One region of the Turicibacter faecis genome, then DNA from elsewhere that is predicted to be linked to it. Evidence: a T-box and tRNA genes for the amino acid it is inferred to sense, from the RefSeq annotation. Region 1 holds a T-box; the other regions hold tRNA genes.
The links. A T-box is a leader RNA that pairs with one kind of tRNA and senses whether it is charged. The one in region 1 lies ahead of pheS (phenylalanine--tRNA ligase subunit alpha), so its partner is inferred to be a tRNA-Phe.
Positions count from the first base shown of each region.

Region 1 (2,167 bases):
GTGAATCAACTAGAGCATGTGAACGAGTCTAAGATTGAAGGCGTTGTTCAAGCTAGTGAAGTTCAGTCTGTGATTAGTAAAATAAAAGAGGTCCATCCTTATGAGGAAATGGCATACGACGTTTACCCACTGCAAGTGACGATGCCAGGAGCTCAATATGGACTCGGACGTGTTGGAAATATTTCAGAACCACTTGAAGCAGCAGCGTACATCAAACAGGTTAAACAAGCATTAAATATTTTGAATGCTCGATTTGTTGGAAATTTAAATAAAAAAATTAAAACGGTAGCTGTCATCGGTGGGAGCGGAAGTAGCTATTTTGGTCCTGTTAAGGCACGTAAGGTGGATTTATTTATTACAGGAGATGTTGGGTTTCATGATGCTCAGGATGCACAAGATATGGGGTTAAATGTCTTAGACGTCGGACACCATGCGGAATGTATGATGAAGCAACATGTAGCCAATCTGTTAAATGAATGGGTAGCAGGGATAGCGATCGATTCAAAAATTAGTACGGAGCCCTTTCAGTTTGTCTAATGAAATAGGGCCTAATTGATATAAGTTCTTGTACATTTTTGATGAAAAAGATATAATAGAGATTAAGAAAAATAAAAAAACGTTGAAAAAGGCATAGTAAAGAGGAATTGACTATTGAGGGAGAAAGTGTCCTAGACTGCAAACACTTTTATAGGTAAACTCTTGAATTCACCTTTGGAGTGATGCTAATCCCATCCGGTTTAAACCGTTATTGTTACTGAAGTGGCTAAGGATTTTGATCTTAGCAATAAAGGTGGTACCGCGTGTGAAACGTCCTTTTTAGGACGTTTTTTTATTTGAAAAGAATATAGATGGAGGAATAAAAATGCTAGATCGATTAAAAGAATTGCAAGTTCAAGCTTTAGCGGAAGTTGGACAAACAACTGATTTAAAAGAATTAAATAATCTTCGCGTCAAGTATTTAGGGAAAAAGGGACCCATTCAAGAAGTCATGAAAAATATGAAAGACATGGCCCCAGAAGAGCGCAAAAGTGCTGGTCAGGTTTCAAATGAAGTTAAAACGGCTATTTCGCAAGCGATTGAAAGTAAAAAAGTAGAACTTGAAGAGGTAGCAATTGCGATGCAATTGGCGAGTGAAACAATTGATGTGACACTTCCAGGTCGTCGAACACGTATCGGAGTTGTTCATCCATTACAAGCTGTGACAAATGAGGTTGAATCTTTATTTATTTCAATGGGGTATACTGTTGAAGAAGGTCCAGAAGTTGAGTGGGATCATTACAACTTTGAATTACTTAACTTACCTAAAGGGCATCCAGCACGTGACATGCAAGATTCATTTTATATTACAGAGGAGTCGTTATTACGTACGCATACTTCTCCTGTTCAAGCACGTGTATTAGAAGCGGCAAAAGGAAAAGGACCTGTTAAAATTATCTGTCCTGGGAAAGTCTATCGACGTGATGATGATGATGCGACGCATTCACACCAATTTACACAAATCGAGGGATTAGTGATTGATACAGATATTACAATGGCGGACTTAAAGGGGACTTTATTAGAATTAGCGCGCAAGATGTTTGGTGAGGATCGCGAAATTCGTTTACGCCCATCATTCTTCCCATTCACGGAACCATCGGTTGAGGTGGATGTTACATGTTCTAAGTGTTCGGGTCATGGATGTAATATTTGTAAGGGAACAGGATGGATTGAAATCTTAGGTGCTGGAATGGTGCATCCAAATGTGTTAGAAATGTCAGGATTTGATTCTAAGAAATATCAAGGATTTGCCTTCGGAATTGGGGCAGAACGTATTGCGATGTTAAAGTATGGCATTGAAGATATTCGAAATTTCTATATTAATGATTTAAGATTTATCAATCAATTTAAATAAGATAAAAGTGGGAGGCTATTTACATGTTAGTTTCAGTGAATTGGTTAAGCCAGTACGTTGATTTAAGCGATATAAATCCAAAAGAGTTAGCAGAGAAGATTACGCGTACAGGAATAGAGGTTGAATCGGTGAACGTTCTATCAACCGCTACAAATGTGGTGATTGGTTATGTGGAGGAACGTGTGCAACATCCAAATGCGGATAAATTATCGGTTTGTCAAGTCAATGTTGGTGGAGAAGACGGAGTTGTACAAATCGTGTGTGGTGCGAAAAATA
Region 1 is NZ_AP028127.1:722,361-724,527, forward strand. It holds gene AACH31_RS03450 (Nif3-like dinuclear metal center hexameric protein) at 1-537, shown strand, start outside; T-box leader at 611-818, shown strand; gene pheS (phenylalanine--tRNA ligase subunit alpha) at 863-1,891, shown strand; gene pheT (phenylalanine--tRNA ligase subunit beta) at 1,915-2,167, shown strand, end outside.

Region 2 (2,167 bases), 940 kb from region 1:
CCGATCAAGAGTTATCTTTTCATTCCTCTCCTCATATAAATGCGGAGCTGCCAAACAAACTTTCTTCACTTAGTTACCCCCTCTTTCATCCATAATTCTACGACGCCTATTGCTTAGCGTTCTAAAAATATTATACCATCCTCGATTTCCACCCCGTACATGAAAATAAAAAAAACATCCCGAAGGATGTTAAAATTCATATTGGAGCGGGTGAAGAGAATCGAACTCTCACAGTCAGCTTGGAAGGCTGAAGTTCTACCATTAAACTACACCCGCATACTGGGGCGACTGATGGGAATCGAACCCACGAATGTCGGAGCCACAATCCGATGCGTTAACCACTTCGCCACAATCGCCATATGGTGCCGGAAGCAGGACTTGAACCCGCAACCTACTGATTACAAGTCAGTTGCTCTACCAATTGAGCTATTCCGGCTCTTTATGGTGGAGGATGACGGGCTCGAACCGCCGACCCTCTGCTTGTAAGGCAGATGCTCTCCCAGCTGAGCTAATCCTCCACTTTTATTCTTAATGGTGACCCGTACGGGATTCGAACCCGTGTATGCATGCGTGAAAGGCATGTGTGTTAAACCGCTTCACCAACGGGCCTTTTTAACACTTTTTATGGCGCGCCCAAGAGGAGTCGAACCCCTAACCTTTTGATCCGTAGTCAAACGCTCTATCCAATTGAGCTATGGGCGCTTTTAAGTTGGTGCCTAGGGCCGGAATCGAACCGGCACGGGTGTCACCACCCGCAGGATTTTAAGTCCTGTGCGTCTACCAGTTCCGCCACCCAGGCATTTCATTATTTCAGGCACGCACCTTTTTTTAAAATGGTGTCCTGCAGAGGACTCGAACCTCTGACCCTCTGATTAAAAGTCAGATGCTCTACCAACTGAGCTAGCAGGACTTTTATTTATTATTTAAATGGCGGTCCAGACGGGAATCGAACCCGCGATCTCCTGCGTGACAGGCAGGCATGTTAACCGCTACACCACTGGACCTTATATGGTGGCTTGGGACGGAATCGAACCGCCGACACAAGGATTTTCAGTCCTTTGCTCTACCGACTGAGCTACCAAGCCTTTTATTTAAATGGCGGTCCAGACGGGAATCGAACCCGCGATCTCCTGCGTGACAGGCAGGCATGTTAACCGCTACACCACTGGACCTTTTGGTTGCGGGGACAGGACTTGAACCTGCGACCTTCGGGTTATGAGCCCGACGAGCTACCAACTGCTCCACCCCGCGATGTTTATTTATTTTAATATGGCGGAGGAAGAGGGATTCGAACCCCCGCGACGCTTTCACGCCCTGTCGGTTTTCAAGACCGATCCCTTCAGCCGGACTTGGGTATTCCTCCATTTTTCCATATTTATTTTGGTAGCGGAGGAGGGACTCGAACCCCCAACCTCACGGGTATGAACCGTACGCTCTAGCCAGTTGAGCTACTCCGCCTTTTTATTATGGTCGGGAAGACAGGATTCGAACCTGCGACCCCCTGGTCCCAAACCAGGTGCTCTACCAAGCTGAGCCACTTCCCGATCTATTATTTTTAATGGTGACCCGTACGGGATTCGAACCCGTGTATGCATGCGTGAAAGGCATGTGTGTTAAACCGCTTCACCAACGGGCCTTCTCTCAAGACGACTTTCTTATCTTAACACATTCAACAACTTATGTCAAAAGTTTTTTTATTTTTTATTTTCTCGTTCTTTGTCGCTTTTTGGAACTTCTTAATAATATCATCCTTTAACGGGTTTGTCAAAACAATTTTTGCATTTTTTTCAAAAAAATAAAGGTAAGTCATCAATGCTTACCTTTATTTAGCCATCTAAATAGATAGGGATAACCTGCAAAGCTATAAAAAGCTAGCAATCCTCCGTATAAAAATTGATAAACCATGCCTTTAAAGGGCAAGGTTATGAGGCACCATTTTAAAATAAATAAAGATACGATTCCTATCATAAAACGAAATAACCGCATCGCAATTCGTCCCTTAACTTTGAAATTTACATATTTTTTTTCAAAGGCTACACCGACTATAAACCCTAAATATTCACCTACCATATGAGCAGGATGATGTGGTAATACTAAAAGAAAGGGAAGGAATAAAACAAGCGTAGCTAAATAGAGTTTACTTTTATCCTCAGACCTTAAAAACAAC
Region 2 is NZ_AP028127.1:1,658,932-1,661,098, forward strand. It holds gene AACH31_RS08145 (DegT/DnrJ/EryC1/StrS family aminotransferase) at 1-69, opposite strand, end outside; tRNA gene AACH31_RS08150 (tRNA-Gly) at 203-276, opposite strand; tRNA gene AACH31_RS08155 (tRNA-His) at 281-356, opposite strand; tRNA gene AACH31_RS08160 (tRNA-Thr) at 361-436, opposite strand; tRNA gene AACH31_RS08165 (tRNA-Val) at 443-518, opposite strand; tRNA gene AACH31_RS08170 (tRNA-Glu) at 533-609, opposite strand; tRNA gene AACH31_RS08175 (tRNA-Arg) at 626-702, opposite strand; tRNA gene AACH31_RS08180 (tRNA-Leu) at 711-799, opposite strand; tRNA gene AACH31_RS08185 (tRNA-Lys) at 835-910, opposite strand; tRNA gene AACH31_RS08190 (tRNA-Asp) at 929-1,004, opposite strand; tRNA gene AACH31_RS08195 (tRNA-Phe) at 1,010-1,085, opposite strand; tRNA gene AACH31_RS08200 (tRNA-Asp) at 1,097-1,172, opposite strand; tRNA gene AACH31_RS08205 (tRNA-Met) at 1,176-1,251, opposite strand; tRNA gene AACH31_RS08210 (tRNA-Ser) at 1,271-1,363, opposite strand; tRNA gene AACH31_RS08215 (tRNA-Met) at 1,382-1,458, opposite strand; tRNA gene AACH31_RS08220 (tRNA-Pro) at 1,468-1,544, opposite strand; tRNA gene AACH31_RS08225 (tRNA-Glu) at 1,560-1,636, opposite strand; gene AACH31_RS08230 (phosphatase PAP2 family protein) at 1,810-2,167, opposite strand, start outside.
Region 2: it has a tRNA-Phe gene. The T-box ahead of pheS (phenylalanine--tRNA ligase subunit alpha) is inferred to sense a tRNA for this amino acid. The anticodon was not compared.

Region 3 (2,167 bases), 930 kb from region 1:
CATGTTCTGTATTAACCGAAATACCTGAAGCATTAAACTGTTCTGCTGTTCGAGCAATCATCTTATTTGAATCCTCAAAAAAGTTTCCAACAAAATAAGGTAATCCGCAAGCCCCAAACGAAACATGCTTAGATTTTTCATACACAACAACGTCGGCTTCCTTATTCGCACGTTTTAACTTTGCAGCCGCGCTCATCCCAGCAGCAACACCACCGATTATAATCACTTTCATAATAAACCTCCCTGAATCAATATCACTGGCAGTTCAACTATTATATATGATTTTTAATAAAAAAAACACCCCGAAGGATGTTAAAATCATATTGGAGCGGGTGAAGAGAATCGAACTCTCACAGTCAGCTTGGAAGGCTGAAGTTCTACCATTAAACTACACCCGCATACTGGGGCGACTGATGGGAATCGAACCCACGAATGTCGGAGCCACAATCCGATGCGTTAACCACTTCGCCACAATCGCCATGGCAGGGGTGACAGGAATCGAACCCACACTAACGGTTTTGGAGACCGCTGTTCTACCGTTAAACTACACCCCTATTATTTAAATATGGTGCCGGAAGCAGGACTTGAACCCGCAACCTACTGATTACAAGTCAGTTGCTCTACCAATTGAGCTATTCCGGCTTTTTATGGCGCCCCAACTAGGACTCGAACCTAGGACCCCTTGATTAACAGTCAAGTGCTCTAACCAACTGAGCTATTGAGGCTTTTTTGTTGCCCAGCAACGTCCTACTCTCGCACTTTCGTACTACCATCGGCGCTAAGAAGCTTAACTTCTGTGTTCGGTATGGGAACAGGTGTGACCTTCTTGCTATCATTACTGGACCTTTTTTGGTGCCTAGGGCCGGAATCGAACCGGCACGGGTGTCACCACCCGCAGGATTTTAAGTCCTGTGCGTCTACCAGTTCCGCCACCCAGGCATTTCATCATTTCAGGCACGCGCCTTTTTTCAAAATGGTGTCCTGCAGAGGACTCGAACCTCTGACCCTCTGATTAAAAGTCAGATGCTCTACCAACTGAGCTAGCAGGACATCATTGGCTGGGCTAGCTGGATTCGAACCAGCGCATGACGGAGTCAAAGTCCGTTGCCTTACCGCTTGGCTATAGCCCATTCTTAAATGGTGGCTTGGGACGGAATCGAACCGCCGACACAAGGATTTTCAGTCCTTTGCTCTACCGACTGAGCTACCAAGCCTTTTATTTAAATGGCGGTCCAGACGGGAATCGAACCCGCGATCTCCTGCGTGACAGGCAGGCATGTTAACCGCTACACCACTGGACCTTTTGGTTGCGGGGACAGGACTTGAACCTGCGACCTTCGGGTTATGAGCCCGACGAGCTACCAACTGCTCCACCCCGCGATGTTTATTTATTTTAATATGGCGGAGGAAGAGGGATTCGAACCCCCGCGACGCTTTCACGCCCTGTCGGTTTTCAAGACCGATCCCTTCAGCCGGACTTGGGTATTCCTCCATTTTTCCATATTTATTTTGGTAGCGGAGGAGGGACTCGAACCCCCAACCTCACGGGTATGAACCGTACGCTCTAGCCAGTTGAGCTACTCCGCCTTCATTTTATATTAATTTTTCAAATATAATCTTTCTAAAAGATAATATTTTATGGCGCCCCAACTAGGACTCGAACCTAGGACCCCTTGATTAACAGTCAAGTGCTCTAACCAACTGAGCTATTGAGGCTTTTTTTATTGCCCAGCAACGTCCTACTCTCGCACTTTCGTACTACAATCGGCGCTAAGAAGCTTAACTTCTGTGTTCGGTATGGGAACAGGTGTGACCTTCTTGCTATCATTACTGGACCTTTTTGGTGCCTAGGCCGGAATCGAACCGGCACGGGTGTCACCACCCGCAGGATTTTAAGTCCTGTGCGTCTACCAGTTCCGCCACCCAGGCATTTCATTATTTCAGGCACGCGCCTTTTTTTAAAATGGTGTCCTGCAGAGGACTCGAACCTCTGACCCTCTGATTAAAAGTCAGATGCTCTACCAACTGAGCTAGCAGGACATCATTGGCTGGGCTAGCTGGATTCGAACCAGCGCATGACGGAGTCAAAGTCCGTTGCCTTACCGCTTGGCTATAGCCCATTCTTAAATGGTGGCTTGGGACGGAATCGAACCGCCGACACAAGGAT
Region 3 is NZ_AP028127.1:1,648,665-1,650,831, forward strand. It holds gene AACH31_RS07850 (CoA-disulfide reductase) at 1-232, opposite strand, end outside; tRNA gene AACH31_RS07855 (tRNA-Gly) at 325-398, opposite strand; tRNA gene AACH31_RS07860 (tRNA-His) at 403-478, opposite strand; tRNA gene AACH31_RS07865 (tRNA-Trp) at 481-554, opposite strand; tRNA gene AACH31_RS07870 (tRNA-Thr) at 567-642, opposite strand; tRNA gene AACH31_RS07875 (tRNA-Asn) at 649-725, opposite strand; rRNA gene rrf (5S ribosomal RNA) at 735-843, opposite strand; tRNA gene AACH31_RS07885 (tRNA-Leu) at 851-939, opposite strand; tRNA gene AACH31_RS07890 (tRNA-Lys) at 975-1,050, opposite strand; tRNA gene AACH31_RS07895 (tRNA-Gln) at 1,056-1,130, opposite strand; tRNA gene AACH31_RS07900 (tRNA-Phe) at 1,139-1,214, opposite strand; tRNA gene AACH31_RS07905 (tRNA-Asp) at 1,226-1,301, opposite strand; tRNA gene AACH31_RS07910 (tRNA-Met) at 1,305-1,380, opposite strand; tRNA gene AACH31_RS07915 (tRNA-Ser) at 1,400-1,492, opposite strand; tRNA gene AACH31_RS07920 (tRNA-Met) at 1,511-1,587, opposite strand; tRNA gene AACH31_RS07925 (tRNA-Asn) at 1,640-1,716, opposite strand; rRNA gene rrf (5S ribosomal RNA) at 1,727-1,835, opposite strand; tRNA gene AACH31_RS07935 (tRNA-Leu) at 1,842-1,929, opposite strand; tRNA gene AACH31_RS07940 (tRNA-Lys) at 1,965-2,040, opposite strand; tRNA gene AACH31_RS07945 (tRNA-Gln) at 2,046-2,120, opposite strand; tRNA gene AACH31_RS07950 (tRNA-Phe) at 2,129-2,167, opposite strand, start outside.
Region 3: it has a tRNA-Phe gene. The T-box ahead of pheS (phenylalanine--tRNA ligase subunit alpha) is inferred to sense a tRNA for this amino acid. The anticodon was not compared.

Region 4 (2,167 bases), 1.1 Mb from region 1:
TGGCGACTTCTCTTAAAAGCCCAAGAAGATCTTAATGCCACTCATTACTTCTATTCCAACTGCTTCAAAAAGATGATCTCTCAACAAGAAATTATTGACTTTTTATTAGCCCTAGACCCTGAACTAAAGGAGACTTATGATTTCTACCAAACTGTCCAACAGGCTATTAAACTTCGTAACCTTGAAATATTTCATCATGCCATTCAACACCCCTCTGATCTGCTTTCACACGAAATGAAAACAGCTTTAAAAACACTCACTCATTATCAAGACTATGTCAAAAATACAATTGAAACTCCTTATACCAATGGAGTACTCGAAGGAATTAACAACAATATCAAAGTCATTAAGCGAATCGCTTTTGGATACCGTAGTTTCTACCATTTCAAAGCAAGAATTTTGATTATTCATAAATACACTTTTGAACAAAAAAAGAAGAGGAATCAAACCATCTAAAGAATAGCCTAATTCCTCCCGATTATATGTATAGATTTTATTCACCCACACTATTTGACAAAGAACCCTTTTTTATATAAGGCAGCCTCCTTTATTCACAGTATAGATTGTGATTTCTATTTACTAGAGTTAAACCATGATGATATATACTAAAAAAGCATATAAAAAAAACTGGTTTATAACCAGTTTCTTTTATATGCAATGGTATTTATTCTCTAAAATAAAAAAAGATAATACTATAATAAAGATTACCTTATTTTACTATAATGGTGCGGGTGACAGGAGTTGAACCTGCACACCAAAGGTACTAGAGCCTAAATCTAGCGCGTCTGCCAATTCCGCCACACCCGCATTATGAATGGTGTCCTGCAGAGGACTCGAACCTCTGACCCTCTGATTAAAAGTCAGATGCTCTACCAACTGAGCTAGCAGGACTTTTATGGTGGAGGATGACGGGCTCGAACCGCCGACCCTCTGCTTGTAAGGCAGATGCTCTCCCAGCTGAGCTAATCCTCCATCATGGTGGCTTGGGACGGAATCGAACCGCCGACACAAGGATTTTCAGTCCTTTGCTCTACCGACTGAGCTACCAAGCCTTTTATTTATTATTTAAATGGCGGTCCAGACGGGAATCGAACCCGCGATCTCCTGCGTGACAGGCAGGCATGTTAACCGCTACACCACTGGACCTTTTGGTTGCGGGGACAGGACTTGAACCTGCGACCTTCGGGTTATGAGCCCGACGAGCTACCAACTGCTCCACCCCGCGATGTTTATTTATTTTAATATGGCGGAGGAAGAGGGATTCGAACCCCCGCGACGCTTTCACGCCCTGTCGGTTTTCAAGACCGATCCCTTCAGCCGGACTTGGGTATTCCTCCGAATAATGTATGAAAAGTGGTGGACCCTGTAGGACTCGAACCTACGACCGATCGGTTATGAGCCGATAGCTCTAACCAACTGAGCTAAGGGTCCGGTCCTATTTTTGGTAGCGGAGGAGGGACTCGAACCCCCAACCTCACGGGTATGAACCGTACGCTCTAGCCAGTTGAGCTACTCCGCCATGATACTAACATGATACTTATTTAATTGGTGGAGACTAGGGGGATCGAACCCCTGACCTCCTGCGTGCAAGGCAGGCGCTCTCCCAGCTGAGCTAAGTCCCCATTCTCTTTTTCTTTTTTAATGGTCGGGAAGACAGGATTCGAACCTGCGACCCCCTGGTCCCAAACCAGGTGCTCTACCAAGCTGAGCCACTTCCCGTTTTTTATGGCGCGCCCAAGAGGAGTCGAACCCCTAACCTTTTGATCCGTAGTCAAACGCTCTATCCAATTGAGCTATGGGCGCTATTTAGTTGGTGCCTAGGGCCGGAATCGAACCGGCACGGGTGTCACCACCCGCAGGATTTTAAGTCCTGTGCGTCTACCAGTTCCGCCACCCAGGCATATCGTTATTTCAGGCACGCGCCTTTTTCAAAATGGTGTCCTGCAGAGGACTCGAACCTCTGACCCTCTGATTAAAAGTCAGATGCTCTACCAACTGAGCTAGCAGGACATCATTGGCTGGGCTAGCTGGATTCGAACCAGCGCATGACGGAGTCAAAGTCCGTTGCCTTACCGCTTGGCTATAGCCCATTCTTAAGTGGTGGTGGGGGACGGATTCGAACCGCCGAACTCTCAGAGAGCGGATTTACAGTCCGCCGCGTTTAGCC
Region 4 is NZ_AP028127.1:2,089,560-2,091,726, forward strand. It holds gene AACH31_RS10140 (ISL3 family transposase) at 1-456, shown strand, start outside; tRNA gene AACH31_RS10145 (tRNA-Leu) at 724-807, opposite strand; tRNA gene AACH31_RS10150 (tRNA-Lys) at 816-891, opposite strand; tRNA gene AACH31_RS10155 (tRNA-Val) at 897-972, opposite strand; tRNA gene AACH31_RS10160 (tRNA-Phe) at 977-1,052, opposite strand; tRNA gene AACH31_RS10165 (tRNA-Asp) at 1,071-1,146, opposite strand; tRNA gene AACH31_RS10170 (tRNA-Met) at 1,150-1,225, opposite strand; tRNA gene AACH31_RS10175 (tRNA-Ser) at 1,245-1,337, opposite strand; tRNA gene AACH31_RS10180 (tRNA-Ile) at 1,355-1,431, opposite strand; tRNA gene AACH31_RS10185 (tRNA-Met) at 1,443-1,519, opposite strand; tRNA gene AACH31_RS10190 (tRNA-Ala) at 1,547-1,622, opposite strand; tRNA gene AACH31_RS10195 (tRNA-Pro) at 1,643-1,719, opposite strand; tRNA gene AACH31_RS10200 (tRNA-Arg) at 1,727-1,803, opposite strand; tRNA gene AACH31_RS10205 (tRNA-Leu) at 1,812-1,900, opposite strand; tRNA gene AACH31_RS10210 (tRNA-Lys) at 1,935-2,010, opposite strand; tRNA gene AACH31_RS10215 (tRNA-Gln) at 2,016-2,090, opposite strand; tRNA gene AACH31_RS10220 (tRNA-Tyr) at 2,099-2,167, opposite strand, start outside.
Region 4: it has a tRNA-Phe gene. The T-box ahead of pheS (phenylalanine--tRNA ligase subunit alpha) is inferred to sense a tRNA for this amino acid. The anticodon was not compared.